DNA from 3 places in the Streptomyces liangshanensis genome. Region 1 is predicted to be linked to each of the others. Evidence: riboswitches for the same ligand, from Rfam matches in the RefSeq annotation. Region 1 holds a riboswitch; each other region holds the start of a gene.
What was found. Region 1 has a riboswitch for cyclic di-AMP ahead of HA039_RS29995 (C40 family peptidase). Riboswitches for the same ligand answer to the same signal wherever they lie in the genome.

Region 1 (10,381 bases):
GAGTTCAACGAGCGGACGTACCACGGGACCCGCACGCTCGACCCGTACTCCAAGCTCTTCGAGGAGCGGATCATCTTCCTCGGCACCCCCATCGACGACACAGCGGTCAACGACGTCATCGCGCAGTTCCTCCACCTCGAGTACGCGGCGCCCGACCAGGACATCTGCCTCTACCTCAACTCCCCCGGCGGCTCGGTCAGCGCCATGACCGCCATCTACGACACGATGCGGACGGTCATGTGCGACGTGCAGACGACGTGCCTGGGCCAGGCGGCCTCCACGGCGGCCGTCCTGCTCGCGGCCGGCACGCCCGGCAAGCGGATGGCACTGCCGGGCGCGCGGGTCGTCCTCCAGCAGCCGAGCGTCGACGAACCCGTCCGGGGCCAGCCGTCCGACCTGATGATCCAGGCCGGGGAACTGCTGCGGACGCGCGACCTGCTCGGGTCGCTGCTGGCGGAGCACACCGGGCAGAGCGCCGAGCGGGTACGGGACGACCTGGAGCGGGACACGATCTTCGACGCCGCCGGCGCGCGGGCGTACGGCCTGGTCGACCACGTGGTGGGGACGCGCAAGACCTCGGCCGGCCTCGTCGGCCCGGCGGGCCGGCGGTGACCCGCGCGTGCTGCCGCCCGAACTGCCGCCCCTGCCCGCACTGACCCGCGCCGAAGGCGAGTTCGTCGACGCCTTCCTGTCCGTGGTGGATCTGCTCGGGCGGATCAACCCGGCGCGCGAGAACGACACGTACAGCGCGTTGCGCGCCGCCCAGGCGCTCCCCGCGCGCGCCGTGGAGCTGCGGGACGCCCTGACGAAGATGCACGCCAGGGGCGAGACGGAGGTGCACGCCGCGACCCTGGCGCGGGCGTTGCGGGTGCTCGACGGGGAGCGCCGCGCGGGACGCGTCACCATGCCGCCCGGGGAACCGGCTTGACGGAGCGTTCCCGTACGGGCGTGCGCCTACGGAAACGCCTCCCCCGTTCGGCGTAGGAGCCGACTGGACACCACCGGGGACGTGAGTTGCGCAAAGTGACCATACGCGCAACGAGAGGTGACACTCCGTCGCAGGTGCGACCCTCGTCGGGCCCCCGTCGTCCGGACCAAAACCCTCGCGTGCACCCGTATGGGTCAGACGTGATGAGATTCACATATCGTCGTTTCGCCTCGGAAATCTCTCCGATCCGCGTCAAGATCCCTGGGACGACAAGCCCCCGCCAACCGCGGCGGGGCGGTCCGGGCGGACGCCGAGTCCTGCCGCCGATCCGGATGCCTGGTCGACACGAGTGGATCGGCAGGAGTGGAGGACCCGAGCAGTACGGGCCGGCCCGCACAGGGTCGTCCCTCGGGGTGAAGCCGCTGACGCGGCCGGGCAACTTCGCCAGCCCGAACCCGACAGGTCATCCTTCACAGGCGGCTGACGAAGGGTTGCGCATGACTGCGCAGACACATGTCCCGTCCGTGTTCTCCCGGGCGGGGGCCGTCTCGGCCCTCACGCTCGCCGCGGTCGGCGGTTCGCTGCTGGTCCCGGGCGCCGCGTCCGAGGCCCAGGCCGTGCCGCACGCGGCGACGGCGCTCCAGGTGGCCGCTTCCAAGAAGGGATCGCCGTACAAGTACGGGGCGTCGGGGCCACGCCGCTTCGACTGCTCGGGGCTGACGGTCTATTCGTACAAGAAGGCGGGCAAGAAGCTGCCTCGTACCGCCCAGCAGCAGTACAACAAGACGCGCCACATCTCGGCGGCCGGCCGGAAGAAGGGGGATCTGGTGTTCTTCCACTCGGGGAGCAGCGTCTACCACGTCGGGATCTACGCGGGCGGCGGCAAGATCTGGCACTCGCCGAAGAGCGGGGACGTGGTGCGGCTGGAGCGCATCTGGTCCAGGAGCGTCTGGTACGGCCGGGTCGGCTGACGGGGCCCGGGCGGGCGGACGGAGCGCGGTCCCGGGACGGTGCGGGGGCGGGGACAGGGCCCTCGGAGCCGTCTGATGTCTCGGAGTCTTCGGGGTTACCGGAGTTGCCGGAGCCGTCGGAGTTCTGGGAGTCGTGAGAGCTGTCGGGACGGTGTGCTCAGCTCTGCACCGGCACCGTCCAGGGCAGCGCGATCCAGACCGTCTTCCCGCCTTCCTCCGTGGGGGTCACGCTCACCCGTCCGCCGCACTCGGCGGTCAGTGAGCGGATGATGACCATGCCGCGGCCGTTGTCCTGCTGCACCGCGGCGGGCAGCCGCCGCGGCCACCTCGGGTGGCTGTCGGTGACGCCGACCCGCAACCGCTCGTCGCGCTCCAGCCGTACGTCCACGGTGAACGTCGGGGACCGGCCGAAGGTGTGCTGGACGGCGTTGGTCGCGAGCTCCGAGACGATCAGCCGGACCGTGTCCGCCAGATCGGCCTCGCCGGGCAGCCCCCATTCCGTGAGAAGGTCCGCGACGAATCTTCGGGCCGCGGGGACCGAGGCCGCATCACTCGGCAGGGTGACGGATGCTTCCTGATGGTCTGCCATGGCGACGCTGTCCCTTTCCCGCCGGGCCGGACTTCGGCACAGAACTGATGCTGCGCCGGCGGCTCGGACTGTGCTTCGCGCCAGAGTGCCACTTATCGTGCCGTTCAGGGGGCTGATCCACCGAGATATGTGGAATTCTGTCGCTCGAAGCGGTGAACTCTGCTACGTCAGAACGTATTTGAGGGCTCTTGTCCGGGGTTCCGGTGCTATCGGCCCACCGGGGCCGCGGTGGCGATGATCGTTCCCACCGCCGCGTCGAGCTGACGGTCCGTCAGGTCGGCGCGGGCGGTGAGCCTGATGCGCGAGACACCGTCGGTCACGGACGGCGGACGAAAGCATCCCACGGCCAGGCCCGCCGCGCGGCAGTCGGCCGCCCAGCGGACGGCGGCCTCCGCCGAGGCCGCCCGGACCGACACCACGGCGGCGTCCGGGCGCACGGCGCTCAACCCGGCCCCGGTGAGCCGCTCGTACAGCGTCAGCGCGACCTCCCGGGCCCGCGCCGCCCGCCCGGGCTCGCGGCGCAGCAGCCGCAGGCTCTCGCGCGCCCCGCCGACGGCGGCCGGCGCGAGTCCGGTGTCGAAGATGAACGTGCGCGCGGCGTTGACCAGGTGCTCGATGACCCGGGCCGGCCCGAGGACGGCGCCGCCCTGGCTGCCCAGCGACTTGGAGAGGGTGACCGTGGCCACGACGCCGCCGGCTCCCGCGATCCCCGCGGCGGCCGGCGCCCCGCGCCCGCCGTCGCCGAGCACGCCGAGGCCGTGCGCGTCGTCGACGACCAGGGCCGCGCCCCGGGTACGGCAGACCTCGGCCAGCTCGTCCAGCGGCGCGGCGTCGCCGTCCACCGAGAACACCCCGTCGGTGACGACGAGGGCCCGGCGTCCCGGGTGCGCGTCGAGCGTCTCGCGTACGGCCGCGGGGTCGGCGTGCGGGACGACGAGCGTCTCGGCGCGCGCGAGGCGGCAACCGTCGATGATCGAGGCGTGGTTGCCCGCGTCGGACACGATCAGCGAGCCGGGGGCGGTCAGCGCGGTGAGGGCGGCGAGGTTGGCCGCGTAGCCGGACGACAGGACGAGCGCGGCCTCGAAGCCGCAGAACCCGGCCAGTTCGGCTTCCAGTTCGGCGTGGAGCGTGGTGCTGCCCGTGACCAGGCGGGACCCGGTGGCGCCGGCGCCCCAGCGCAGCGCCGCGTCCGCCGCGGCGGCGGTGACCGCGGGGTGGCGGGCGAGGCCGAGGTAGTCGTTGCTCGCGAGGTCGACCAGGGGCGAGTCGGCCGCGCGGGGGCGGAGCGTACGGACCAGACCCGCGCGCTCGCGGCGGCGGGCCTCGGCGCCGGTCCAGCCGAACGGATCCGCGGGCGCCCCGGAGGCATGACCGGCCGCCGGGCGGGCAGAGTCGTCCGGTGCGGGCAGCCGTCCGGGACGGGAGCGCGGGTCCTGGCGGTCCTCCCGCGCGTGCTCGTGGTCCTGACGCGGGTCCTGGAGATCCTGCGGGTCCTGGCGGTCCTGCTGCACGGGAAGGGTCCTTTTGTAGGCTGCGCACAGACCCTAACCGGCACCGGATCGGGTCAGGATGTGGCCATACACACACTTCGATCCGGTGGTGTTGTCGGGTTCCTCCCTGGCATCGGAGCCTCGCGGTGAGCGAGGATCAACGCCATGGATCTGCTGAAGACGCTGGTGGAGAAGGGCCTGCGGCGTGAGCTGCCGACCCGCGAAGAGGCCCTCGCCGTACTGGCGACCTCCGACGACGAGCTGCTCGACGTGGTGGCCGCGGCGGGGAAGGTGCGCCGCCAGTGGTTCGGGCGGCGGGTGAAGCTGAACTATCTGGTCAACCTCAAGTCCGGGCTCTGCCCCGAGGACTGCTCGTACTGCTCGCAGCGGCTCGGGTCGACGGCGGAGATCCTCAAGTACACCTGGCTCAAGCCCGACGAGGCGTCGAAGGCGGCGGCCGCGGGCGTGGCCGGCGGGGCGAAGCGGGTCTGTCTGGTGGCGAGCGGCCGGGGGCCGACGGACCGCGACGTCGAGCGGGTCTCGGGCACCATCAAGGCGATCAAGGAACAGAACGAGGGCGTCGAGGTGTGCGCGTGCCTCGGGCTCCTCTCGGACGGCCAGGCCGAGCGGCTGCGGGCGGCGGGGGCCGACGCGTACAACCACAACCTCAACACGTCCGAGGGCACGTACGGGGACATCACCACGACGCACACCTACGCGGACCGCGTGGACACGGTGAACAGGGCCCACGCGGCGGGCCTCTCGGCCTGCTCCGGGCTGATCGCGGGCATGGGCGAGAGCGACGAGGACCTGGTCGACGTCGTCTTCTCGCTGCGCGCGCTCGACCCGGACTCGGTGCCGGTGAACTTCCTGATCCCCTTCGAGGGAACGCCGTTGGCGAAGGAGTGGAACCTCACCCCGCAGCGCTGCCTGCGGATCCTCGCCATGACCCGGTTCGTCTGCCCGGACGTGGAGGTACGGCTGGCCGGCGGGCGTGAGGTGCATCTGCGCACGATGCAGCCGCTCGCGCTGCACCTGGTCAACTCGATCTTCCTCGGCGACTACCTCACGAGTGAGGGCCAGGAGGGCAAGGCGGACCTGGACATGATCGCCGACGCCGGGTTCGAGGTGGAGGGCGCGGGCACCACGACGCTGCCGGAGCACCGGAGCGGCGCGGCCTGCGCGCCGTGCGGCGGGGCGGACGGCGGCGAGGGCGCGGGCGCCTGCGCTGGCGCGGTCCCGACGGCGCGGGCCGACGTGGCTCCCGCCGACGCGGTGCGGACGGATCTGGTGGCCGTGCGGCGCCGGGGCGCGGGTACGGACATCGCCCCGAATGCCTGAGACCGCGCTGCCCCCGCTCACCCCCCGGGACCTGCTCGACCTGGACCGCGCCCATGTCTGGCATCCGTACGGCCCCATGCCGGGCCGTACGGAACCGCTGGTCGTGGAGTCTGCGTCGGGGGTACGGCTCCGGCTGGCCGAACCCGCCCACGGGCAGCTTGAGTTGGTCGACGGGATGTCGTCCTGGTGGTCGGCGATCCATGGGTACAACCACCCCGTCCTCAACGACGCGGCCCACGCGCAGCTGGACCGGATGAGCCATGTGATGTTCGGCGGTCTCACCCACGAACCCGCCGTACGGCTCGCGGCCAAACTGGTCGAGATCACGCCGGAGCCGCTGCGGCACGTCTTCCTCGCCGACTCCGGTTCGGTGTCGGTCGAGGTGGCGCTGAAGATGTGCCTCCAGTACTGGCGGTCGGTGGGCCGGCCCGGCAAGCAGCGGTTGCTGACCTGGCGGGGCGGCTACCACGGGGACACCTGGCAGCCGATGTCGGTGTGCGATCCCGACGGCGGGATGCACGAGCTGTGGTCGGGGGTGCTGCCGCGCCAGATCTTCGCGGACGCGCCGCCGGTCGCGTACGACGAGACGTACGCGCGCGGTCTGCGGGAGCTGATCGGCCGGCACGCCGACGAGCTGGCGGCGGTGATCGTGGAGCCGGTGGTGCAGGGCGCGGGCGGGATGCGCTTCCACTCCCCCGCGTACCTGCGGGTGCTGCGGGAGGCGTGCGACGCGCACGACGTGCTGCTGATCCTGGACGAGATCGCGACCGGTTTCGGGCGCACGGGCACGCTGTTCGCCGCGGAGCAGGGCGGGATCTCGCCCGACGTGATGTGCGTCGGCAAGGCGCTGACCGGCGGCTATCTCACGATGGCGGCGACGCTGTGCACGACGCGGGTGGCCGAGGGCATCGCGCTCGGCGACGTGCCCGTACTGGCCCACGGGCCGACCTTCATGGGCAACCCGCTGGCCGCGTCCGTCGCGCTCGCCTCGATCGACCTGCTCCTCGGCCAGGACTGGCGGGCGGAGGTCGGGCGGATCGGGGCGGGGCTGCGCGAGGGCCTCGCGAAGGCGGCGGGGCTGCCGGGCGTCCTGGACGTGCGGGTGCTGGGCGCCATCGGGGTGGTGCAGCTGGACCACGAGGTGGACATGGCGGCGGCGACCCGCGCGGCGGTGCGGGAGGGCGTGTGGCTGCGGCCGTTCCGCGACCTCGTCTACACGATGCCGCCGTACGTGACGGGCGACGAGGACATCTCGAGGATCTGCCGCGCGGTGGTCGCGGCGGCGGAGGAGGGCTGACATGCCGGTGCTGGTCGTGACGGGAACGGGCACGGAGGTCGGCAAGACGGTCGTCACGGCGGCCGTGGCGGCGGCGGCCCTCGCGCGCGGCCGGACGGTCGCGGTGCTGAAGCCGGCCCAGACGGGCGTGGCCCCGGACGAGCCGGGGGACGCGGCGGAGGTGGCGCGGCTCGCGGGAGGGCCCGGCGGCGGGTCGGTGACCGTGGTGGAACTCGCCCGGTTCCCGGAGCCGTTGGCGCCCGCCACCGCCGCGCGGCGGTCGGGCCTGGCCCCGGTGTCTCCCGACGAGGTCGCCGACGCGGCGCTGAAGCTCGCCGTCGAACACGACCTGGTGCTGGTCGAGGGGGCGGGCGGCCTGCTGGTGCGGTTCGACGCGGCGGGCGGCACGCTCGCGGACGTGGCCCGGTTGCTCGGCGCGCCGGTGCTCGTGGTGGCCGCGGCGGGCCTCGGCACGCTGAACGTCACCGCGCTGACGACGGAGGCGCTGCGCGTCCGGGGCGTCGACCCGCTCGGGGTGGTGATCGGCAGCTGGCCCGACGGCCCGGACCTCGCGGCGCGCTGCAACCTGGCGGACCTCCCGGAGTCGGCGGGGGCGCCGCTGCTCGGCGCCGTACCGGCCGGGGCGGGCGCCCTGGATCCCGCGGACTTCGGGGCGCGGGCGCCCGGTTGGCTGGCGCCCGAGCTGGACGGGCGGTGGGACGCGGCGGCGTTCGGCGCGCGGTTCGGCGCCGGACTCCCGCGCGGCACGGGCCCCTCCGTACGGTGAGGACCATGCCGGCGTCGCCGGCCCCGGCGGGGGCTTCCGGGGCGGGCGACGCCGGCGCACGCCGCGGGGCTGTTCCCCCGGCGTGCGGCTCGGTGGCTAGGCGGACCCGAGCCGCTTGAGATCAGCGGCGTACTTCCTGATGAGGGTCCGCGAGAGGTGCGGTATGTCCTCGGCGGGACCGATCCCGGCGGCCCGGACGGCGGCCCGGAACCGGGTGGAGGGAATCACGGACCCGGGCACGGGCTCCTCGGGGTGCTCGAATCCGTGGAGGAGCGGCAGCGCCGAGTACTGCCGCTGTTTCTCGGGCAGGGCGCGCACGGCCGTCCCGAACCGGGCGAACCAGTCCGCGTAGTCGTCCACCCGCTCGATCCGGTCGCCCGCTTCTTCGAGCCAGTCGACGAAGACGTCGAGCGACACGCCGTCGTCGTGGGGATTGACGAGGCTGAACGTCTCGTACCCCTCCGTGGTGCGCCCGCCCAGCGCCACCACGGCGGCGGCGGTGAAGTCCACCGGCAGACCGTCGTAGTGGGCCCGCGGGCGGCTCTCCCCGGCGTCGCCGCGGTAGAAGGATCGCGGGGCGACGCCGGTGGCGACGACGCTGAACAGCAGGCGGGTGAACATGTCGGGCACGTTCAGCTGCCCGCCGTACCGGCTGTGCGCGAGGATCATGTTCGACCGGAACGTGGTGACGGGGAGACCGCACAGGTCGTGCGCCTCGCGCAGCAGGACCTCACCGGCCCACTTGCTCGTCGCGTAACCGCCGGCGTACCCCTCGTCGATGGGCTGGACCGGAAGGGCGGCCCGGACGTCCGCGTCCTCGTCCAGCGCGGGCAGTCCGGGGCGGGAGGTGGCGACGGCGACGCTGGAGATGTACGTGAACGGCTTGATCCGGTTCGTGAGCGCCAGGCGGACGAGCTCCGCCGTCCCCACGACGTTGGCCTCGAACAGGTGGTTGTACGGGAGGACGTGGTTCACCAGGGCGCCGGCGTGGACGATCAGGTCCACGTCGCCGGACAGGCGCCCCCAGGTCTCCTCGTCCAGGCCGAGGCGCGGTTCCGCGATGTCGCCCGCCACGACCTCCAGATGCCCGTCGGCCAGGCCCCGGTAGGTGGTGACCAGGTCGGCGTCCCCGCTGTCGAAGGCCTCGTCGAGCCGCTTCCTGGCCGCGGCGGCGTCCCTGCCGCGCACGACGCAGACCAGTCTGCCGCCCGTCGGCGCCAGCCGCTCCAGCCATTCCAGGCAGAGGAAGCGGCCGAGGTAGCCGCTGGCCCCCGTCAGCAGCACGGTCCGGGGTGCCCCGGACGGACGGGGCAGCGCCGTGGCGCCGGTGAGGATCTCCGCGTCGATGAACCGGTCCAGGGTGAGGTCCTTGGCGTGGACCTCGGTACCGGCCTCGCCGTGCACCGACGCGAAGGAGACGCGCGCCGGCCCGCTCGCGCGCTTCGCCTCGATGTACGCGGCGAGTTGGCGCAGGTCGTTCGCCGGGCTGATGACGACGTCCACGGGCACCTTGATCCCGAAGATGTCGTGGAGCAGGGCGGAGAAGGACACCGCGGAGAGCGAGTCGCCACCGAGGTCCCGGAAGTACGCGGTGGGGCTCACCTCGGCCATGGAGCCGGTGAACAGGGCCCGGACGGCGCGCTGGACGGTCTCCAGCACGGACTCGTCCGTGCCGGTACGGCGCAGCGCGCGCAGTTCCTCGGTCTCGCGCGCGGCGATGTCGGCGTACAGCTCCTCCAGGGGTTTCCGGTACCGGTCGAGCAGCGGGGGCCACAGCAGTTTCCGGTGGTCGGAGAGCAGGCCGTTCGCCTGGCTGAAGGGCTCGGTCTCGATGAGGAAGTCCCGGGGGATCTCGTACGAGTTCAGCTCCGCGTCCTTCGCGACGCGCTGGAACGACTCGCCGAGGTGCTGCTTGAGGGTGTCCCTGTCGTCGCCGAACCGTTCGAGGGTGTCGGGGGTGGGGACGACCACGGCGAGGAGGTAGGACCGTTCGCTGTTGCCGTGCACGAAGATCTGCCGGACCAGGGGGCTGGTGGCGAAGACGGCCTCCAGCCGGGAGGTCGCCACGAACTCGCCCTGGGAGAGCTTCAGTACGTTCTTGCGACGGTCCACGACGACGTGCCGGTCGGGGCCGGTCTCGGCGACGATGTCACCGGTCCGGTAGAAGCCGTCCTCGTCCAGGATCTCCGCCGTCAGCTCGGGCTGTTTGTAGTACCCGGGTATCAGGCCCTCGGTCTTCAGCAGCAACTCGCCCCGCGGGTGCGGCGTGTCGGTCCGGTAGTAGCCCAGCTCGGGCACGTCGAGGAGCTTGTAGTCGGTCACCGGGGGGCGCAGCAGCTCGCCGTCGACCGAGACGGCGGCGGCCTCCGTGGAGCCGTAGATGATGTGCAGGGGGAGATCCAGGAGGGATTCGACGAAGGCCTTCAGGTCGGCGGACAAGGGGGCGGATCCGCAGCTGGCCCAGGTGAGGCGGCCACCGATGAGATGCTCGCGCATCTCCGCCTTGACCTCTGTCTCGACCTTTTCCCGGTCGGTGTCGTCCGGGGTCCGCCGGTCGACCTCGCTCCGGAATCTCTGGAAGAGCATTTCGCAGACGCGGGGGACGAGCGAGAGTTCGTTGGGCCGTACCAGTGCGATGTCCTCGAAGAAGGTGGACAGGTCGCTGCTGGCCGTGAAGTAACTGATTCCGCCGCGCGCCAGGGTGTTCTTCAGTGAGGAATGCCCGGCGACATGGCTCATCGGCATGTAATTGATATTGATCGCGTGCGCGTCGGAGAAGAGTTTGGACCAGACACCGCCCCACATGGCTCCCGCCAGTCGTTCGGTGTACATGGCCCCCTTGGGCGTCCCGGTGCTTCCGGACGTGTAGATGAGCATGGACAGCGGGTCGTCGCCCTCGGCGGAGGCGTACAGCGGGGCCTCGGGCCGGGCGGCGCCGCGCGCGAGCACCTCGGAGAGCGGGGCGACATCGATGTCTCGGCCGGCCTGCCCGAGGCGTT
Region 2 (10,381 bases), 5.9 Mb from region 1:
TGGCCGAACAGAAGCTCAGGAAGCGGGAGAAGTTCCCGCTGATCGTCGAGCTCGAACCCTTGTTCGCCTGCAACCTGGCCTGTGAGGGCTGCGGCAAGATCCAGCACCCGGCCGGCGTGCTCAAGCAGCGGATGCCCGTTGCCCAGGCGGTCGGCGCGGTGCTGGAGTCAGGGGCGCCGATGGTGTCCATCGCCGGCGGCGAGCCGCTGATGCACCCACAGATCGACGAGATCGTCCGGCAGCTGGTCGCCAAGAAGAAGTACGTCTTCCTGTGCACCAACGCGATGCTGATGCGCAAGAAGCTCGACAAGTTCACTCCCTCGCCCTACTTCGCGTTCGCGGTGCACATCGACGGGCTGCGGGAGCGGCACGACGAGTCCGTCGCGAAGGAGGGGGTGTTCGACGAGGCGGTGGAGGCCATCAAGGCGGCCAAGGCCGCCGGTTTCCGGGTGACCACCAACTCGACCTTCTTCAACACCGACACCCCGCAGACCATCATCGAGGTGCTCAACTACCTCAACGACGACCTGAAGGTCGACGAGATGATGATCTCGCCCGCGTACGCCTACGAGAAGGCCCCCGACCAGGAACACTTCCTGGGTGTCGAACAGACCCGGGAGCTGTTCAAGAAGGCGTTCTCCGGCGGCAACCGCAAGCGGTGGCGTCTCAACCACTCGCCGCTGTTCCTGGACTTCCTCGAAGGCAAGGCCGACTTCCCCTGCACGGCCTGGGCCATCCCGAACTACTCGCTCTTCGGCTGGCAGCGCCCCTGCTACCTGATGAGCGACGGGTACGTCCCGACGTACCGGCAGCTCATCGAGGAGACCGACTGGGACAAGTACGGGCGCGGCAAGGACCCCCGGTGCGCCAACTGCATGGCGCACTGCGGCTACGAGCCGACGGCCGTCCTCGCCACCATGGGATCCCTCAAGGAGTCCCTGCGGGCGGTCCGCGAGACGGTCGGCGGAACACGCTGACCCAGGCGGGAGCACACTGACGGAACGCTCCGCCCACCGCCGCCGGCCCGTCCGGCGGCGGTGGGCCGGGGCGCCCTCGCCGGGGTGAGGGTGTGGTGGGCCGAGAAGCAGGGGAGAGGGGGCTCGATCGTGTCGATCTTGGAGGGAATCCGGGGGCCGCACGACGCCGGCCACCAGAGCTACGTGCACAAGCTCCTGACGGGCCGTCAGGACTTCTCCAAGCTGCGCGGCAAGGGCGGGCTGTCCGGCTACCCCTCCCGCGCGGAGTCCGACCACGACGTCATCGAGAACTCGCACGCGTTCACCGTGCTGGGCTGGGCGGACGGACTCGCCAAGGCCAACGAGGTGCGGGGGAAGGACGACCACGTCGTCGCCGTCATCGGCGACGGGGCGCTCACCGGTGGCGTGGCCTGGGAGGCGCTGAACAACATCGCCGCCCCGCGCGACGCCGGCCAACTGCGGGCCCAGCTGCGCCAGGCCGTCGCCGTGGACGACGCGCCGACCGTCGTCCGCTTTCCCAAGGAGTCCGCCGGCGAGCCGGTGCCCGCGGTGGCGCGCGTCGGCGGCATGGACGTCCTGCGCCACGCGGACGACGCCGACGTGCTGCTCGTCTCCCTCGGGGCCCTCGCGCCGGTGTACCTCGCGGAACGCGGCATCCCCAGCACCGTCGTCGACGCCCGCTGGGTGAAGCCCGTCGACGTACCGCTGCGGACGTTCGGCATCCCGGAACAGTTCCTCTCCCACGCCAAGCGCAGTGAGGTGCCGGCCGACATCGGCCTCACACCGGTGGAGATCGCAGGACGGATCAGCGCCGTCCTGGCACACAAGGAGACCAACGCATGACCAAGGGCTTCGACCTGACACGGCTGCTCGCGGAGCGCGGCGCCGAGCGGTACGACCTGCACACGAAGCACCTCAACCACCAACTCCCGCGCATGCTCCACACCATCGGCTTCGACCGGGTCTACGAACGCGCCGAGGGCGCCTACTTCTGGGACGCGGACGGCAACGACTACCTGGACATGCTCGCCGGATTCGGGGTGATGGGGCTCGGACGCCACCACCCCGTCGTACGGAAGGCGCTCCACGACGTCCTCGACGCCTCGCTCGCCGACCTCACCCGCTTCGACTGCCAGCCGCTGCCCGGGCTGCTCGCCGAGAAGCTGCTCGCCCACAGCCCGCACCTGGACCGGGTGTTCTTCGGTAACAGCGGTACGGAAGCGGTCGAGACCGCGCTCAAGTTCGCGCGGTACGCCACCGGGCGCCCCAGGATCCTGTACTGCTCCCACGCCTTCCACGGGCTCACCACCGGCTCGCTGTCCGTCAACGGCGAGGACGGCTTCCGGGACGGCTTCGCGCCGCTGCTGCCCGACACGGCGATCGAGATGGGCGACCTCGACGCGCTGGAGCGCGAGCTGAAGCGCGGCGACGTGGCCGGGTTCGTCGTCGAACCCATCCAGGGCAAGGGCGTGTACGCGGCCCCGCCCGGCTTCCTCCGGGGCGCGCAGGAGCTGCTGCGCCGGTACAAGAGCCTGCTCATCGTGGACGAGGTGCAGACCGGCCTCGGCAGGACCGGCGACTTCTACGCGTACCAGCACGAGGACGGCGTCGAGCCCGACCTCATCTGTGTGGCCAAGGCGCTGTCCGGCGGGTACGTGCCCGTCGGCGCGACCCTCGGCCGGGACTGGATCTTCAAGAAGGTCTACTCGTCCATGGACCGGGTCCTCGTCCACTCGGCGAGCTTCGGCTCCAACGCGCAGGCCATGGCGGCGGGCCTGGCGGTCCTGTCGGTGATCGAGGACGAGCAGATCGTGGCCAACGCCCGGGCCACCGGCGACCTCCTCAGGACGCGGCTGTCCGCGCTCGTGGACCGCTACGAACTGCTCCACGACGTGCGCGGGCGCGGGCTGATGATCGGGATCGAGTTCGGCCGGCCCAGCTCGATCAAGCTGCGGGGACGCTGGACGATGCTCCAGGCCGCCCGCAAGGGTCTCTTCGCCCAGATGGTGGTCGTCCCGCTGCTCCAGAAGCACCGGATCCTCACGCAGGTCTCCGGCGACCACCTCGAAGTGATCAAGCTGATCCCGCCGCTGACCATCGGTGAACCGGAGGTCGAGCGCTTCGTGGATGCCTTCACCGCCGTCATGGACGACGCGCACGGGGGCGGCGGGCTCATGTGGGACTTCGGCAGGACGCTGGTGAAGCAGGCCGTCGCGAACCGGTAGGGGCCCGGACTCCGGCTGCTGCCTGGATGCTTTTGCCTCGGAGGCAAAAAAGTTGCCTCCGGGGCACGTTCCTGGCGCAATGGAGGCATGAACACGCCTGAGGGCGCGGCTCCCGGCCGGTCCGACGCGCCGCCGACCATCCTGCCGGAAGTGCTCCCCGATGTCGCCCCCCGCCTGCGCGAGCTGCGGCGCGACCGCCGCCTCACGCTGGAGACCGTCGCCGCGCGGGCGGGTCTGTCACCCGCCCACCTCTCCCGGCTGGAGACCGGCCGGCGCCAGCCCTCGCTGCCGATGCTGCTGGCCCTCGCCCGCATCTACGGTACGACGGTCTCCGACCTGCTCGGCGAGGCGCCCGCCGAACGCGATCCCGTCGTCCGCGCCGGACGCCAGGAACCGGTCGAGGCCGACGGCTGGACGTACCACCGCGCGGGCGGCTCGGGCCGGGCCATGCAGCCGCTGCGGGTCGTGGTGCCGTACGGCGCGCAGGGCGACCTCGTGCGCGTGCACCCCGGGGAGGAGTGGCTGTACGTCCTCGGCGGGCGGCTGCGGCTCGGCCTCGGGGACGCGGTGCACGTCCTCGGCCCCGGGGACAGCGCGCACTTCGACTCGCTCACCCCGCACCGCCTCGCCGCCGCCGACCCCGGCGGGACCGAGCTGCTGTTCGTCCACACCCTGCTCCAGAGCCCCACCGCCGATCTCCACTGACGGCCTTCGAGAAAGGTTCGACACCATGCCGGAGAACAATGTGCCGCAGAACAAGAGGAACTGGACGCTGCCCCGAGGGCTGGTCATCCGCCTCTTCGCCTACCTGATCGCCGGACACCTCTTCGCCGGCTTCCTCTACCTGCTGTTCAGCGTCGGGTCCTAGGACGCGTCGAGCAGGCCCTCGCGCAGCCGCTCCCGCGTCTCCGGGGCGAGTCCGAGGCCCTCGGACAGGTAGCGGTCGGTGGAGCCCCAGGTGGTCGTGATCGTGTCGAAGGCCGCCTCCAGGTACGCGGCGCGCGCGTCGAAGAGCGGGCCGAGCAGCTCCATCACCTCCGCGGACATCCCGGCGGGTGAGGTGTCACTGCGGCGGACCTTGTAACGGCGGCTCGGCTCGTTCGACTTGAGGTAGTCCTCCTCGATCGCGTCGCGCTCCACACCGACCGCGAGCAGCGACACCGCGACCGACAGGCCCGCGCGGTCCTTGCCCGCCGCGCAGTGCATCAGCGCGGGCACGTTGTTGTCGGCGAGCGCGTGCAGGACCCTGCTGTGCTCGGCCGTACGCTCCCGGATGATCGTGCGGTACGAATCGACCATCCGGGCCGCCGCCTTCCCGTCGGCGAGGAGCGACCGCAGCTGGCCGAGGTCGCCGTCCCGCACCATCCGCCAGAACTCGGCGCCGTCCGCCGGGTCGGTCAGCGGGATGTTCACGTTCCGTACCCCGGGCAGCTCGACGTCCTCCCCGTCGAGACGCACATCGGCCGCGTTGCGGAAGTCGAAGACGGTGTGCAGACCCAGCGACGTGAGGAAGGCGGCGTCGGCCGGGGTGGCCCCCGCGAGGTGCCCGCTGCGGTAGAGCCGCCCGTACCGCACCTTCCTGCCGTCCGTGGTCGGCAGCCCGCCCACGTCGCGGAAGTTGCGTACGCCGGTCAGCTCCGGCTCGACCGGCGGCACGTGCGGCAGATTCTGGGTCACGGGCTGCTCCTCCGTGTCTGCCGTCGGCGCGGCTCGCCGACGATGTCGACTGCGACCTTACGACATGGCCGCCCGGGCAATTGATCGCATCTGTCCGTATTGAGGGATTGCAACCAACCTGCCCCGGTCAAGGGGGAGATGGGCTCCTATCCGTGAGCAGGATCATATCCGTGACGGTGCGTGGCGGTCAGCGGAAACGGAATTACGACGTCAGAAGGAAAGCGAAGATCGCATATCCACGCAGGGTGACCGGAAAGGCCGGAAGATATCGGAGCGTGCACGGGAGAGGGGAGCCGGCGGCTTGTACCGGCCGTCCGCGGCGGCTTACGTTCACCCTCAATCCGAGCGGAACGCCTAATCCTGCCGCCGCCCGGAATTCGCACCCACCCACCATCCACGCGTGGCAGGAGCGGGGGACCCAGGTAGTACGCCGTTCCGTTTCCGCGGACGGCTAGGGGTGAAGTCGCGGAGCAACCGCGACCGGGCATCTCCAGCCCGAACCCGACAGCTCACCTCGTAGGCGCCGGAGAGGAATTCACCATGCCCGCGAAGGGTAAGCACCGCCGTCCCAAGAAGAACCCGATCACCCGAGGATTTGTCCTGGCCGGGACGGGCGGAGCCGCGGTCGTGCTTCCGCTCGTCGGCGCCACCGGGGCCAACGCCGCACCGGCCGCCGCCGGATCCGTCACCGCGTCCGCCGCCCAGGCCGCCCCCGTGTCCCTCGTCCGGGCCGCCGGGACCTCCGGCGCCTCCGGGACCGCCGCGACCTACTCCGTCGTCCCCGGCGACTCCCTGGCGAAGATCTCCAGGAAGAAAAAGATCGCGGGAGGCTGGAAGAAGCTCTACGCGGACAACAAGCGCGCCGTCGGCTCCGACCCGTCGCTGATCCACCCCGGCCTCAAGCTGACCCTCCGCACCCAGGCCCGCGCGGACGACCGCGCCGAGGCCCCCACCACGGCCTCCCGCTCCGCCGAGCGCACCGCGCCCAAGAAGGAGGCCGCGCCCGCGGCGAAGGCCGCCCCGGTCGCCGAGAAGGCGTCCTCCGCCTTCACGCTGCCGGTCGACGGCATCGCCATCGGCACGCCGTACCACGCCTCGGGCAGCAACTGGTCCAGCGGCTACCACACCGGTGTGGACTTCCTGGCGCCCTCGGGCACCGTGGTGAAGGCCGTCGGCGCGGGCACCGTCGTGACCGCCGGTGACGGCGGCTCGTACGGCAACCAGGTGGTCGTCCGGCACGCGGACGGCATGTACTCGCAGTACGCCCACCTGTCCTCGATCGCCGTCTCCGCCGGACAGACCGTCAGCGAGGGCCAGCAGCTGGGGCTCTCCGGCGCCACCGGCAACGTGACCGGCCCGCACCTGCACTTCGAGATCCGCACCGGTCCCGACTACGGCTCGGACGTCGACCCGCTGGCCTTCCTGCGGGACCAGGGCGTCACCGTCTGATCCCCTCCGGGTTCCTTCCGCCCCGCTCCGGTGATTCCCTTTCACCGGAGCGGGGCTATTCCCGTTTGGGCCAAACTTGACCGATGGGGTATCTCACCCCGCGTCAACCACTTCTTACGGTCGCGTAGGTCACATCCCCGGGTGAATCATGTCCTCCTGTGGGAGACGATTCGAGAACAAGAAGACGTGGCACATTCGGGTCGTACGCAGCGCTCGGTGACAGTTTCACGGAGGGCGTGGGGGATCCGGGACCGGACGGGACCTATGTGGGCTGGGCGGACCGGCTGGCCGTTCTGCTCGCCGACCAACTCCCCGCCGCGGGCGGGCCGGAAAAGGACGCGGACACCGTCCACGGCGATTTCAGGTACGCGAATCTCGCGATACGGGGCCGGCTGCTCGACCACATCGTCGCGGAACAGATTCCGCGGGCCCGTGAACTCGCCCCGGACCTGGTGACCTTCTGCGCGGGCGGCAACGACATCATCCGGCCGGGCTCCGACCCCGACGACGTGGCCGAGCGCTTCGAGCGGGCCGTCGCCGACCTGACCGGCGCGGTCGGCACGGTCATGGTGACCACCGGCTTCGACACCCGGAACGTACCGGTGCTGCGGCATCTGCGCGGCAAGATCGCCACCTACACCGCGCACGTCAGGTCCATCGCCGACCGGTACGACTGCCCCGTCCTCGACCTGTGGTCGCTCAGGTCCGTCCAGGACCGGCGGGCCTGGGACAGCGACCGCCTCCACCTCTCGCCCGAGGGCCACACCCGGGTCGCGCTGCGCGCCGGGCAGGTGCTCGGCCTGGACGTGCCCGCCGACCCGGACCAGCCGTGGCCGCCGCAGCCGCCGCGTGGCACGTTCGAGGTGCGGCGCGACGACATCCACTGGGCCAGGGAGCACCTCGTGCCGTGGATCGGGCGGCGGCTGCGCGGCGAGTCGTCCGGTGATCATGTGGCGGCCAAGCGTCCGGACCTGCTGCCGCTCAAGTGCTGAACGGCCGGGATCCGCTCCAGGACGCCGCCCGCGAACACGTCGTACAACGGCAGCGTCTCCAGGTGCACATAGCCGATGTGGCAGTCGCACACGGCGAGCGGACAGCCCCGGGGGCCGAGGGCCGCGCGGTACGAACCGTCGTACAGGTTGCCCAGTTCGGCGCGGACGAAGTGGCAGCGCCGTACCGTACCGTCGCCGTCCACGGAGATCACCGACTCGCCCGTGCGGCACGGCAGTCCGGCCGAGCGGTGCGGATGGCGGCTGTACGGGAACAGCGCGTCCAGCTCCGTCCAGCGGGCGGCCTCGTCGTCGCCGTACGTGTGCCCCTCGGCCGCGTTGATCCAGAGGTAGACGTGCTCCGGCAGCTCCGCCCGGAGCCGGCGCGCGTGCTCCAGGTGCTCGGGCAGGCCGACGACACCGACGCTGAACCGCACGCCGAGGGCCGCCAGGTCGTGGCACTTGGCGAGGAACCGGTCGTAGGGCGTCTGTCCCGGGTGGTACGTGCACCACAGGGCCAGCTTCCCCGGATCGGCGTCCGCGAGCCAGTCGGTGCGGCAGCTCAGGTTCGTCTGGACGGCCACCCGGCGGATGTGCGGCAGGTGCGACAGCTCGGTGAGCGTGCGCCGGTACCAGGACCGGACCAGGCTCTCGCCCCACGGGGTGAAAAGCACCGACAGCCGGTCGTCCGTGGACTCCGCGGCCCAGGAGGCGAACCGGTCGAGGGCGGTCCGGTCGGCGAGCAACTGGGCCCTGCTGTCCCGCCGCTTGGCGAACGGGCAGTACGGGCAGTCGTAGTCGCAGGACGCGAGCGGACCGCGGTAGAGGATCGTCAGGTCCATCGCGGGACTCATTTCAGCGCGTACGCGGCCATGGCGGCCCGTACGGCGGGGGAGAAGAGCGCCGGGCCCAGCGCGTCGGAGTGCGCGAGGCCCTCGGGGGAGAGCCGCAGCAGGCCGGGGCCCGCGCCCGCGTCGAGCCAGCCGTACGCCTCGAACCGGGCCAGCTCGGCGGGGAAGTCATCGGCGGGACCGGTGCCGAACCGCGCCACGTAGTCGGCCGTCTCCATGCCCCGCGCCTGGAGAAGCGACTGGAGCAGGTGACGGCGGCGGGCCTCGTCGCCGTCCCCGTCCATCCGGTGGCCCACCTCGGCGCGGGAGAAGTCCCGGGTCCCTGTGTAGGCGTCGATGATGGTCCGTATCTCGCGCATCTCGACCGCGTAGTCGAACGAGTAGTGCAGGCGCGAGGTGTACGAACGGGCGCCGCAGCCCAGGCCGATCATGCCGTCCGTCTGGCAGGCGTGGTCGCCGGGCCCCTCGGCGGGGGATCCCGGGCGGCGGAACATCCGCATCGACACCTGCTCGTACCCCTCGGCGAGAAGGTGGTCACGGCCCTGCCGGTAGAGGCGCAGCCGCCGCGCGTCCCACGCGCCGTCGTCCTCCGCGCGGTCGCCGTCGCCGCCCGTCCTGCCGAGGCCGGTGAGCGGGCGGACGTACAGCGGGTACAGGTACAGCTCCTCGGGGAGCCAGGCGAGCGCCGCGTCCAGGGAATGACGCCAGGACCGCTCGGTCTGGCCGTCGATGCCGTAGATCAGGTCGATGTTGAGGACCGGGACGCGGGCGTCGCGGATCCGGCCGAGGGCCGCCTCGACCTCGGCGCGGCGCTGCGGGCGTACCGCCGCCCTCGCCTCCGCGTCGACGAAGCTCTGGACGCCGATGCTCAGCCGGGTCGCGCCCCGGTCGGCGAGGACCGCGAGCCGGTCGGCGGTGGCCGTCGAGGGGGACGTCTCGACCGAGAGGGGAACGGCCCGCAGATCGGCGCCCGTCCGCTTCTCGGCGATGTCGCACAGCCGCTCCAGCTCGCCCGCGTCGAGGAAGGTGGGCGTGCCGCCGCCGAACGCCGCCGCGGCGAACCGCACCGGTTCGGCGTCACCGAGCGCGTCCCGTACGGCGCTCGCCTGCCGGTCCAGCGCGTCGAGGTAACGGGTGGTCAGTTCGTCCGGCGCGCCGATCCGGGTGAAGAGATTGCAGAAGCCGCACCGCACCTCGCAGAACGGGATGTGGACGTAGAGGGAGAGCGCGTCCTTGCTCTCGCCCGCCCACTCGTCGGCCAGGACGGGCCGGTCGGGGAGCGGACGGTACGCCGTCTTGTGCGGGTAGGCGTACACGTAGCTCTCGTAGGGGCGTGGTCGGTGCTGATCGGTCATGAGAGGGCCCCCGGTTCCAGGAAGAAGTGTGCGTACGGCACGGTCCAGACGCTGTCGTGGCCCAGCCGGTGACCGGTCCAGCCGTCGTCCCCGTACGCCGTGCCGTGGTCGGAACAGACGATCGTGAAGCAGCGACGGCGGCTGCTCGCGGCGGCGAAGAGCCGCCCGATGTGCCGGTCGACGTATTCGAGGGCGGCCGCGTGCGTGGCCCGCGAGTCACCCGCCTCGCGCGTGGCGCCCGGCAGGTGGAACCAGTTGGGCTGGTGCAGCGCCGCCACGTTGACGAAGAGGAACAGCCGTCGCTCGGCGGGCAGGGCCGCGACGACCTCCTCGGCCCGGGTGACCTGAGCCTCGAACGAGGTGGGCGAGGGCACCCCGAACTCCGGCTCCCAGTGGCTCTCCTGGAACAGGCCGGGGAGGACCGAGCCGAGCGCGCCCCGCCGGTTGAAGAACCCGACCCCGCCCACGCACACCGTGCGGTAGCCGGCGGCGGCCAGGCCCGACACCAGGTCCGGGGTGTCGAACACGAAGGTGCGGCCCGCGGTGGACTCGCTGCCCGCGAAACGCGCGGCGAACAGCCGCGGGTGCGGGCCCGGGGACGCGGGGGTGGGCAGGAACCCGGCGAACATCGCCTGGTGCGAGGCGTAGGTGAAACTGCCCGGCGCGTGCCTCTTCTCCCAGCGTCCGCCCGGCAGGTGCCGGGCCAGGTGGGGGATCCGGCCCGCCTCGGCCAGCTCCCGCGCCACGTCGAAGCGCAGGGTGTCCAGGGTGACGAGGAGCAGGTCGTCCCGGCCCACGACGTCGTTCATGTCGGGGTCCGTGGCCCGGTCCGCGCCGGGGGCCGTGGCAGGCCCGGTG
Region 3 (10,381 bases), 2.7 Mb from region 1:
GAGCGGGAGCGGGGGTCGGCCGGGCGGGGTCGGAAGGCACGGTCACGGGGCCGGGAGGCGGGGGCGGGCCAGCGGGCTCGCAGTCGCGGGGCCAGGCCGGGGGCGCGGTCACTGAGCCGAGCCAGGCGGGGGCGCGCCCGGGCGGGGCCGCGGTCGCCGGGGCCGGGCGGGGGCGCGCGGGGACTCCGTAGAATCGGGGGCATTGTGGCCGAGCCCGAGAAGACCGAGATGACCCAGATCGCCGAGACCCCCGCCGAGATCCCTGCCGAGGCGTCCGCCAAGACCGGTGCCGAGGCCCCCGCCCGGACGTCCGCGGCGCCCCGTACCGAGATCTCCGCCGAGCACCGTGCCGGGACGCCCGCCGACACCCATGCCGAGGTCCCCGCCGAGACGCGTGCCAGGACCCCCGGCGGGACGCCCGCCGAGCGGGGTACCGGGACCCCCGCCGAGGCGGCCCGGGGCGTCAGCGCCGGGAGCGGCGGGCCCGAGAGCGGTGGCGCCCCAGTCGCCCGGTCCCAGGACAACAGCGCCAAGCGGCTGGCCGCGCATCACGGCACGGTCATGAGCCGGATGTTCCCCAACGGCACCGGCCCCGCCGCCGACCCCGCCGGGTCGCACTTCGAGCGGCGTATCCGCAGCTTCCAGCCGCGCCGCAGCCGGGTCACGGCCGGCCAGGCCGACGCGCTGCGCCGCAAGTGGGCCGCCTGGGGGCTGGACGTCGACGGGCAGCGATCCGTCGACCCGGCCGCGCTGTTCGGCGGGCTGCCCGTCGTCCTGGAGATCGGCTTCGGGATGGGCGAGGCCACCGCGCAGATGGCCGCCGCCGACCCCGGCACCGGGATCCTCGCCGTCGACGTGCACACCCCCGGGCAGGGCAACCTGATCCGTCTCGCGGAGCGGAACGGGCTGTCCAACATCCGGGTGGCCAACGGCGACGCGATCATCCTGCTCAGGGAGATGCTGCCGGCCGCGTCCCTCGACGGGCTGCGCGTCTACTTCCCCGACCCCTGGCCCAAGACCCGGCACCACAAGCGGCGCCTGATCCAGCCGGAGTTCCTCGACCTCGCCGCGCGGCGGCTGCGGCCCGGGGCCGTACTGCACTGCGCGACCGACTGGGAGCCGTACGCGGAACAGATGCTGGAGCTCCTCACGGCCCACCCGGCCTACGAGAACACCCAGGAGGACGGCGGGTACGCGCCCCGCCCCGCCCAGCGGCCGCTGACCCGGTTCGAGGGCCAGGGGCTCGACAAGGGCCACACGGTGCACGACGTGCTGTTCCGCCGGGCGGCCCACCTCCCGGCGAGCACCCCGACGCCAGCCGCCTGACCCCGGCCGCCTGACCCGCGGTGGCCGGTCAGGCGCCGTCGCCGGGCGCCCGTGCCGCTGGTTAGGGTCGACGGGTGTCCGCACCGCCCCCGCCGTACCCCGCGCCCGGCTCCGACCCCGACCCCCACCCCGCCCTGCCGCGCCGCGTGTTCTGGCGCCGCCGTACGTTCTGGGCCCACCGGGCCGTCCGGGCGACCGCCGTGATCACCGCGCTCGCCCTGTGCGGCCTGGTGATCCTCCTGCTCGTCCGGGACCAGACCGGCACCGAGGGCTTCCTCGTCGGCCTCGGCCTCGCCGTCCTGCCCGTACCGCTGCTCATGACGGTCTTCCGCTGGCTGGACCGGGTCGAACCGGGCCCGTGGCGCAACCTGTTGTTCGCGTTCGCCTGGGGCGCCTGCGCCGCCGCCCTGGTGGCGATCCTCGCCAACTCCCTGGCCATCCACTGGATCGCCGCCGCGACCGCCGACCCCCGGGGCGCGGAGTCGCTGGGCGCCACGGTGATAGCGCCGGTCGTCGAGGAGAGCGCGAAGGCCTGCGCGATCCTGCTCATCTTCCTGTTCCGCAGGCGGGAGTTCACCGGGCTGGTGGACGGGGTGGTCGTCGCGGGCTTCTCCGCGACCGGCTTCGCGTTCACCGAGAACATCCTCTACCTCGGCAACGCCTTCGGCGAGGACCAGTACACCGGCGACTCCGGCCTGACCTCCATGACCGTCGCCACCTTCGTCGTACGGATCGTGCTGTCGCCGTTCGCGCACCCGCTCTTCACCGTGCTGACGGGCATCGGCTTCGGGCTGGCGGCGGCCACGGCCCGCCACCGCAGGCTGCGCAGAGCGGTGTTGCCGCTGCTGGGCCTGGTCCTGGCGATGGGCATGCACGCACTGTGGAACGGCTCCGCGTCCCTCTTCGGCCCGTACGGCTTCTACCTGGTCTACGGCGCGTTCATGGTCCCCGTGCTCGGGCTCGTCACCTGGCTGGCGATCTGGAGCAGGCAGCGCGAACTGCGCACGATCTCCGCCGAGTTGCCCGCGTACTCCGCCGCCGGCTGGCTCGTCCCCGCCGCGCCGCACGCGCTCTCCTCGATGCGGGCGCGCACGATGGCACGGGACTTCGCGGGCCGTACGTACGGGGCGCGGGCGGCGAGGACCGTCGGGGAGTACGAGGCGTTCGCGACGTCCCTCGCCTTCCTCCGCCACCGGGCGCAACGGGAGCCGGGCGCGCCGGACTTCGCCGAGCGGGAGCGGGAGCTGCTGCACCACCTGTGGCAGCGCAGGACGATCGCGGGGCCCGCGCTCACGTACGCGGCGCGGGCCACGGGCCGGGTACGGGTGCCGCCGCCGTACGCCGACTACGAGGGCTACAACCCGTACCGCGACTGACCGTCCCCGTACCCCTTCGGGACCCGCGGGGGTACGGGGACGCGCCCGAAGGGCTCGGCGGGGGGACGGAAACGCGCCGGAAGGGCTCGGCGGGGGGACGGAGACCCGCCCGACCGGCATCAGCGGGGGTACGGGGACGCGGGGCTCAGCGGAAACCCGCCCGACCGCCCTCAGGCGGAAGCCGCCGCCAGGTCGGCCAGCTCCTCCGCCGTCAGCTCCAGTCCGGTCGCCGCAAGCAGCACCGGCAGCTGCTCGACGGTCCGCGCGGACGCCAGCGGCGCCACCACGGTGGGCTGGGCCGCGAGCCACGCCAGCGCCACGGTGCCGGCCTCGACACCACGCGCCCCGGCGACCCGGTCCAGCGACGCGAGCACGGCGCGGCCGCGCTCGGTCTCCAGGTGCTTGCCCGCCCCGGCCGCCCGGGGGCTGTCGACCGTGGTCCCGGGACGGTACTTGCCGGTGAGGAAGCCCGCCGCGAGCGAGGAGTACGGCACGGTGGACAGCCCGCGCCCGGCCACGAGGTCCTGGAGCGGGCCCTCGTAGGTGTCGCGGGAGACCAGGTTGTAGCGCGGCTGGAGGACCTCGTACCGGGCCAGGCCCTCACGCTCGGAGAAGTCCAGCGACGCGGTGAGCCGCTCGACGCTGAGGTTGGAGGCGGCTATCGCCCGTACCTTGCCGTCCCTCACCAACTGGTCCAGCGCGGTGATGATCTCCTCGACCGGCACCTCGGGGTCGTCGAAGTGCGTGTAGTAGAGGTCGATGTAGTCCGTACGCAGCCGGCGCAGCGATTCCTCGGCCGCGCCCTTGATGGTGGCCGCCCGCAGGCCCTTGAACCGCGGGTGCGAGCCGACCTTGGTCGCCACGACGACCTCGGAGCGGTTGCCGCGCGCGGCGATCCAGTCGCCGAGGACGGTCTCCGACTCGCCGCCCTGGTGGCCGGGTGCCCAGGAGGAGTACGTGTCGGCGGTGTCCACGAAGTTGCCGCCCACGGCGGCGTACGCGTCGAGGACGGCGAAGGACTGGGCCTCGTCGGAGGTCCAGCCGAAGACGTTGCCGCCGAGGGAGAGGGGGAAGACCCGGAGGTCGGAGGAGCCCAGGGCACGGAGATCTGTCATGAACTCCCCCAACGACGCGGTGGCCGGGGACTATTCCGCCGCCCCCGGCACACAGCGGTCGGTTACGGGTTGAGGCCCTTGCCCTGGAGCCAGGCCATCGGGTCGATGCCCGTGCCGCCCGGGGTGTGGACCTCCAGGTGCAGGTGCGGTCCCGTCACGTTGCCGGTCGCGCCGACGCGGCCGATGACCTCGCCGGTGGCGACCTTCTGGCCGGCGGTGACCGTCATCGAGGACTGGTGGCAGAACCACAGCTCCGTACCGTCGTCCAGCTCCAGCACCGTGCGGTAGCCGTACGAGCCGGACCAGCCGGCCGACTTGACCGTGCCGCTGTGGACGGCCTTGATCGGCGTACCGGTGGGGGCCGCGAAGTCGAGCCCGGTGTGGTAGCCGGAGGACCACATGGAGCCGGCCTGGCCGAAGGTGGAGGTGATCGTGTACGAGACGACGGGAAGGGTGTAGCTCTGGGCCAGCTTGGCCAGGCGCTCCTTCTCGGCCTTGGCGGCCGCCTTGGCCTTGGCCTCGGCCTCCGCCTTCTCCTTCGCTTCCTGGATCTTCTTCTCGGCCTCGGACTGCTGCTTCTTCGCGTCAGCGGCGGCCTTCTCGGCCGCCGCCGTCTGCGCGGCGAGCTTCGTCGTGGCGTCGGCCTCGGCCTGCTGCGCCTCGGCCTGCTGGAGGATCCGGGCCCGCAGCGCCTCGCCGGCGTCGGTGGCGCCCTGCTGGAAGTCGGCGGTGGTCATGCCCGCGGTGGTCAGCGGGTCCGTGGCGAGCGCGCTCGGCTTGGCCTCTTCCGTACCCAGGGATCCGACGCCCGGCAGCGACTTGGCGGCCGGAAGGTTGTCCGTGATGGCATCGGGCAGGGATATGGAGACGGCGGGCTTGTCCTGGGCGGTGGCGATGCCACCCGCGCCGACGGCGGCGAGGACGCCGACGCCGAGGACCGTGGAACTGCGGGCCAGTCCGCGCTGCTTGGCGACGCGGTGCCTGCCTCGTACGGGAGGAAGGACGGACTCCTCGGTGGGGTTCCACTCCCCCCAGGTGCGGTCCGCTTCGCCGCCGAAGGTCGGCGGTTCGAAGGTTTCCGTTTCGAAGGGGGCATCGAGGGCAGGCTTGTTGGACGCCACTGGGGCGCGCTCCTTTCCTTCCTTCTCGCCTACCGGGTTAGCTGACGGGTTCGGAGCAGGAAGGTCTCCTACGGGTGCTCTCGCGGCACAAGGCAGCAAGAAGCTCCCGATTCACCCCAATTGGTGGTTCCCCGGTTCCCTTGCGGGATTCGGCGCGTGCGGCACGGCGCCGTCCTGACGACGGCTGGGACGACCGCGCTGCGTTATCGAACGTTAATAGAGACATGGGCTTTATTCCAAGCTGTTCCGGATGATCGTTAACGAATCCGCAACGGACGTACCGGGACAGATCGAGGCGCAAGCGGGCGAGTTGATCGTCCCGGGAGGGTACTCGGGTGGCCAGAGGTTTCTGATGGGTTGTCAGGCGTTGTGCGGAGCGGTATGCCCCGATCACGGAGCGTGCGGGACGCGGGGTGGGCGGTACGGAACGGCGGCGCCCCCACCGGTGGCCCCGGCCCCCGCGACCCCCTTCCGCAACCCCTTTCCGGACCCCGCCGGCCCCGTCAGGGCACGACCGGCATCGTCCTGCGCCGTTCCGGCTGCCCCTGGGCGGGCCGGCTGACCGCCAGCAGCGCCATGTCGTCCGTGTTCCCGCCACCCGTGTGCACGCGTACGTCCCCGATGAGCGCGTCGAGCATCTCGTCGGGCCCCGGGAAGATCCGGCCGGACAGCCGCTCACGCGCGTCGTAGAAGACGCCCTTCGCGTTGCGCGCCTCGGACAGCCCGTCCGTGTAGAAGAGCAGCGTCGCCCCCGGCGGGAACGGCTCCTCGTCCGCGCGGTCCGGCCACGCCCCCAGCTCGCTCATCCCCAGCGGCAGGGCGTGGTCACCGGGCGCCAGCATCGCCACCGCGCCGTCCCCGTGGGTCAGCAGCGGCTCGGGGTGGCCGCGGTTGACCAGCCGTACCACCGCCTCACCGTTCGGGATCTCGGCCAGTACGGCGGTGGTGAAGCCCTCGAAGACGTCGACGCCGTCCCGGCGCGTCCCCTCCCGCGTCAGCGCGCGCTCCAAGCGCTGCGCGACGCCCTCCAGCGTGCCTTCCTGCTCGGCGGCCTCCCGGAACGCCCCGATGACCACCGCCACCGTCTCGACGGCCTCCAGGCCCTTCCCCCGTACGTCCCCGACCACCAGGCGCACCCCGTGCGGCGTGTCCTGCACGGCGAACAGGTCCCCGCCGATGAACGCGCCCTCCTGCGCCGCCTCGTACCGCGCGGCGATGTGCAGCCCGCCGATCCGGTCGGCGGGTCTGGGCAGCACGGCGCGCTGGGCCGTCTCGGCGATGATGCGGGCGGACGCGAGGCGCTCGCCGCTCAGGCGCACGACCCGGTTGATGCCGAGCGCGAGGACGGAGACGGTGAGCACGGTCAGCAGCTCGGTGATGGCGTCGGCGGTCCCGACCGTGCCGTCGACGAGGCGCAGCACCAGATCGGTGCAGAGCGCGGCGACGCCGGTGAGCAGGGTGCCCAGCGGCGTGAAGAACGGCGCGGCGACCAGGGCCGCGGAGCAGAAGAAGGGGGAGGCGGTGAAGCGGGTGGGGGTCGTGGAGTCGAAGATCACGCCGACGACGATCACGAACGCGGGCAGGTAGCGGACGATCCTGCGTCCGATACGGCCGGGCTCGGCGGTCACGCCCCGGTCGACGAAGCCGCCGTCCGGGATCCGGCCGCCGGCGGCCGCGACCGGAGTGCTGCCGGTCCCGCCCGAGGGGTCGAACCCGCCTTCGAAGCGGGTGCCGAAGCCGGTGGCGGGGCCGGGGGGCCGGGGCGTACCGGAGCCGGCTCCGCCCGCGCGGGCGGGGCCGGGCCCCGGGGCCGCGCCGTCGCTGCCCTTCCCCGGCCTTCTCGGCCCCGGCTTCCTCAGCTTCCCCACCTTGTGGTCTCCTGCCCGGTCCAGCTTCGGCTGCGGTCGGTACCGCGCTCACCCCAGGCTGGTCGCCACCGCGCCGGGCGGCGAGTCGCCATCGACCGAGTGGGCTACGGAACCGATCGCTCCACCACTGCCCCTTCACGGTACGCGGAGGTGCGGGTACGACGAAGGCCCGGATCCACTGGGGATCCGGGCCTTCCATCCTTCTGAGTAGCGGGGGCAGGATTTGAACCTACGACCTCTGGGTTATGAGCCCAGCGAGCTACCGAGCTGCTCCACCCCGCGTCGGTAAACCTGACTCTACGCCATCCGGACCAAGATCATTCCCATTTACGGCTCCCCGCCCACCGCACCGCGTCCCACGAACCGCCCGCACGGGCCCCTCCGGCCCTACGCCGCCTCGACCACATCGGCCCGCACCGCGGCGGCCCACTCCACGAGAAGCCGCTGGTAGCGCTCCTGCTCGGCGGCCGACAACGCGCCACCGGCCCGCGTCCAGAGGGCGCGGATCTCGACGTTGACCACAGCGGCGGAACGCACGGGAGTGCTGGCATCGGAGGATGCGGACGAGGCGAACGATGAAGCCGACATGGAGGTAAGGCTACGGGGGGCCACTGACAATCGGCAGAGCGTGTCCCCCCGAGCGCCTTCCGACACCCTCTAGTCTCCTACCGGTGATTGAAACCATCGTGTTCGACGTCGGCGAGACCCTCGTACGCGACGACCGGCAGTGGGCCTCCTGGGCCGACTGGCTGGGCGTCCCCCGACACACGATCTCCGCCCTGGTGGGTGTCATGACCGCGCAGAACAGCGACGCCGAAGACGCCCTGCGGCTGATCAAACCCGGCATGGACATCGGCGAGGCGTACCGCGCCAGGGAGACCGCGGGCCGCGGCGAACACCTCGACGAGTCGGACCTCTACCCGGACGTACGGCCCGCCCTCGCCGGCCTGCGGGCGCTCGGCGTCCGGGTCGTCCTCGCCGGGAACCAGACCGCCCGCGCCCTGGAACTGCTGCGCCGCCTGGACCTCCCGACCGACCTCGTCACCGGCTCGGGCGACTGGGACGCGGCCAAGCCGACCGAGGAGTTCTTCGCGCGTGTCGTGGAGGTGGCCGAGGCCCCGGCCGAGCGGACGCTGTACGTGGGCGACCATCCCGCGTACGACCTGTTCCCGGCCCGCGCGGCGGGCCTGCGCACGGCCCATCTGCGGCGCGGCCCGTGGGGCTACCGGTGGGCGGACGACCCGGACGTGGTCGCGGCGGCGGACTGGCGGGTCGACAACCTGACGCAGCTCGTCCCGATCGTGCGGACGGCGCGCGCGACGGGGTGAGGCCGGGGCGCCAGGGGGCCGCTCACCCCGCCGCGTACTCGTGTGCCTGACCGCCCTGCCACTCCACCCAGGCGGGATCGTCGAGGAGATCCCACGCGTCGGGCAGGCCGGCCAGGCGCAGGAACTCGACCAGATGGTCGTCCGAGTGCGCGAGCCCCATGATGCGCCCGCGGACGGTGACCCGCCGGCCGCCTGTCCCGGACGCCCGGTGTACGACGATCGGTGCGTCATTCATACGGCCAAGAGTGCGACGATCTCGCCCGGATCGCAGCATCGGACGGTCACTTCTTTGCCCGCCCCGGACCCCGCCCCCGGACAAACCCACCCCGACCACCCACCGGGCCGGCGCACGGCGTCCTGCGGGCGCGGACCTGCGGGCGACCACGACGGTGGGGAGGGCGGTGGGCCGTGTGGGACTCGAACCCACAACCAACGGATTAAAAGTCCGATGCTCTGCCAATTGAGCTAACGGCCCCACGGGCCGAAGACCCGGCGCGACCTCCCCGAACCGCCCGGGGCATCCCCGGACCACCCGAGCATAGCCAGCGGCGGGGCTGGTGCGTGGCCGGGGAACCACGAGGCGGATCATGACCTCTGTAGTGTCACAGCATTTTCGGCCACGATGCTCGGTCGTCCGGGGTTACGAGGAAGCTCGATGAGGCTCTGCTTTCTGGTGGAGGAGCAGTACCGCTACGACGGCATGCCCGTCGAGGTGATCTCCCAACTCGTCTCATGGGGGCACCGGGTGGACGTCCTGCGCCCCGGCAGTTCGCTGCTGTCGCTGTCCGACGTGGTACGGGCGGGCAGCCACGACGCCTGGGTGCTGAAGACGGTCTCGGGCGGCCCGGGCCTGTCGCTCCTGGAGGCCGCCGCCGGGGTCGGACTGACAACGGTCAACGACGCGCGGGCGATCCGGGGTGTCCGGGACAAGGCGGTGGCGGCGGCGGTCGGCCGCAGCCGGGGGCTCCCCCTGCCGGTGACGTACGGGGCGGCGCACCCGGACGCGCTCGCCGATATCCCGTCCTCCGCCTACCCGTTGGTGGTCAAGCCGGCCGACGGAAGCTCGGGCCGGGCGGTACGGCTCGTACCGTCACCGGAGCGCATGATCGAGATACGGGCGGAACTGGCCGGGGACGGCATGCTGATAGCGCAGCCGTACATACCGAACTCGGGCACGGACCTCAAGGTGTACTGCGTCGGGGGCGAGTTGTACGCCACCGAGCGCAACTCCCCGCTCCACCCGGACCGCACGACCAAGGAGCGGCGCGTGCCGCTGTCGGCGGAGGTGGCCGGAATCGTCGCCGAGGTCGGGGCGGTCTACGGACTGGACCTGTACGGCGTGGACGTCCTCCTCGGCCCGGACGGCCCGGTGGTGGTCGACGTGAACGACTTCCCGAGCTTCCGCCAGGTACCGGACGCGGCGGCGCGGGTGGGCAGAGCGATCCTGAACCTGGCGCGTACGGGAAGCACCCTCCCCCGGCCCCCGCTCCCCCACCCCTCCCCGATCCCGGCGGCGGCCGGCGACGGCAGGTGAACGCGCGCCCATGAAGATCTGCTTCCTCACCGCACGCCCGGACCACCCCCTGCTGGCAGCCACGGAAAAGCTCCTGGCACCCACACACGAGGTAACCCACCAACCCCCACCCCCAACCCTCTCCCCCCCAACCCTCTCCCCCTCCTCCCCCTTGGCGGACGTCTACCTCCTGAAGTCCCGCACACCCGAGGCGCTCGCCCTGGCCCGCGCGTACGAGGAACGCGGCGCGCGCGTCCTCAACTCCGCCGCGGCGACGGAGTTGTGCCAGGACCGCACGGCGATGGCGGCCCTCGCCCTACAGGCAGGCCTCCCCTTCGCCCGGACCCACACCCCGGGCACCCTCACCCACCTGACGTCCCTCCCGGCCCTCCCCTTCCCCCACCCCCTGGTGGTGAAGAGCCGCCACAGCCGCCGCGACGACCTCGTGGCCCGGGCCGACACCCCCGCCCAACTCCGCGCCCTGGCGGCCGACTGGCCCGACGAACCAGTGGTGATCCAGCAGTTCACCCCCAACAGCGGCTGGGACCACAAACTCTGGGTGATAGCCGACCAGGTCTTCGCGGCCAACCGCCGCTCGGAACTCTCCGACACCCCCACCACCCCACCCCCACCCCCACTCACCCCCACCGACCTCCCCCCGTCCTGGCTCACCCTGGTCAGAACGGTCGGCAAGGTCTTCGCCCTGGACGTCTACGGCGTCGACGTGATCACCA

Region 2: it holds a riboswitch for cyclic di-AMP, as region 1 does, so the genes downstream of both, HA039_RS04250 (M23 family metallopeptidase) here and HA039_RS29995 (C40 family peptidase) in region 1, are expected to answer to the same signal.
Region 3: it holds a riboswitch for cyclic di-AMP, as region 1 does, so the genes downstream of both, HA039_RS18275 (M23 family metallopeptidase) here and HA039_RS29995 (C40 family peptidase) in region 1, are expected to answer to the same signal.

What each region holds. Positions count from the first base shown of each region.
Region 1 is NZ_CP050177.1:6,889,204-6,899,584, reverse strand. It holds gene HA039_RS30005 (ATP-dependent Clp protease proteolytic subunit) at 1-612, shown strand, start outside; gene HA039_RS30000 (hypothetical protein) at 620-928, shown strand; cyclic di-AMP (ydaO/yuaA leader) riboswitch at 1,240-1,422, shown strand; gene HA039_RS29995 (C40 family peptidase) at 1,426-1,899, shown strand; gene HA039_RS29990 (ATP-binding protein) at 2,057-2,488, opposite strand; gene HA039_RS29985 (8-amino-7-oxononanoate synthase) at 2,695-3,897, opposite strand; gene bioB (biotin synthase BioB) at 4,144-5,319, shown strand; gene HA039_RS29975 (adenosylmethionine--8-amino-7-oxononanoate transaminase) at 5,312-6,616, shown strand; gene bioD (dethiobiotin synthase) at 6,618-7,382, shown strand; gene car (carboxylic acid reductase) at 7,479-10,381, opposite strand, start outside.
Region 2 is NZ_CP050177.1:961,705-972,085, reverse strand. It holds gene hpnH (adenosyl-hopene transferase HpnH) at 1-977, shown strand, start outside; gene HA039_RS04275 (1-deoxy-D-xylulose-5-phosphate synthase N-terminal domain-containing protein) at 1,107-1,820, shown strand; gene HA039_RS04270 (aspartate aminotransferase family protein) at 1,817-3,202, shown strand; gene HA039_RS04265 (helix-turn-helix domain-containing protein) at 3,290-3,907, shown strand; gene HA039_RS04260 (DUF6126 family protein) at 3,933-4,070, shown strand; gene HA039_RS04255 (tyrosine-protein phosphatase) at 4,067-4,879, opposite strand; cyclic di-AMP (ydaO/yuaA leader) riboswitch at 5,254-5,417, shown strand; gene HA039_RS04250 (M23 family metallopeptidase) at 5,420-6,328, shown strand; gene HA039_RS04245 (SGNH/GDSL hydrolase family protein) at 6,487-7,320, shown strand; gene HA039_RS04240 (STM4011 family radical SAM protein) at 7,275-8,159, opposite strand; gene HA039_RS04235 (STM4012 family radical SAM protein) at 8,168-9,523, opposite strand; gene HA039_RS04230 (STM4013/SEN3800 family hydrolase) at 9,520-10,332, opposite strand.
Region 3 is NZ_CP050177.1:4,223,106-4,233,486, reverse strand. It holds gene trmB (tRNA (guanosine(46)-N7)-methyltransferase TrmB) at 562-1,326, shown strand; gene HA039_RS18285 (PrsW family intramembrane metalloprotease) at 1,401-2,702, shown strand; gene HA039_RS18280 (aldo/keto reductase) at 2,873-3,817, opposite strand; gene HA039_RS18275 (M23 family metallopeptidase) at 3,880-4,938, opposite strand; cyclic di-AMP (ydaO/yuaA leader) riboswitch at 4,950-5,103, opposite strand; gene HA039_RS18270 (PP2C family protein-serine/threonine phosphatase) at 5,442-6,596, opposite strand; tRNA gene HA039_RS18265 (tRNA-Met) at 7,015-7,088, opposite strand; gene HA039_RS18260 (hypothetical protein) at 7,194-7,394, opposite strand; gene HA039_RS18255 (HAD family hydrolase) at 7,481-8,134, shown strand; gene HA039_RS18250 (hypothetical protein) at 8,157-8,369, opposite strand; tRNA gene HA039_RS18245 (tRNA-Lys) at 8,537-8,609, opposite strand; gene HA039_RS18240 (ATP-grasp domain-containing protein) at 8,790-9,668, shown strand; gene HA039_RS18235 (ATP-grasp domain-containing protein) at 9,679-10,381, shown strand, end outside.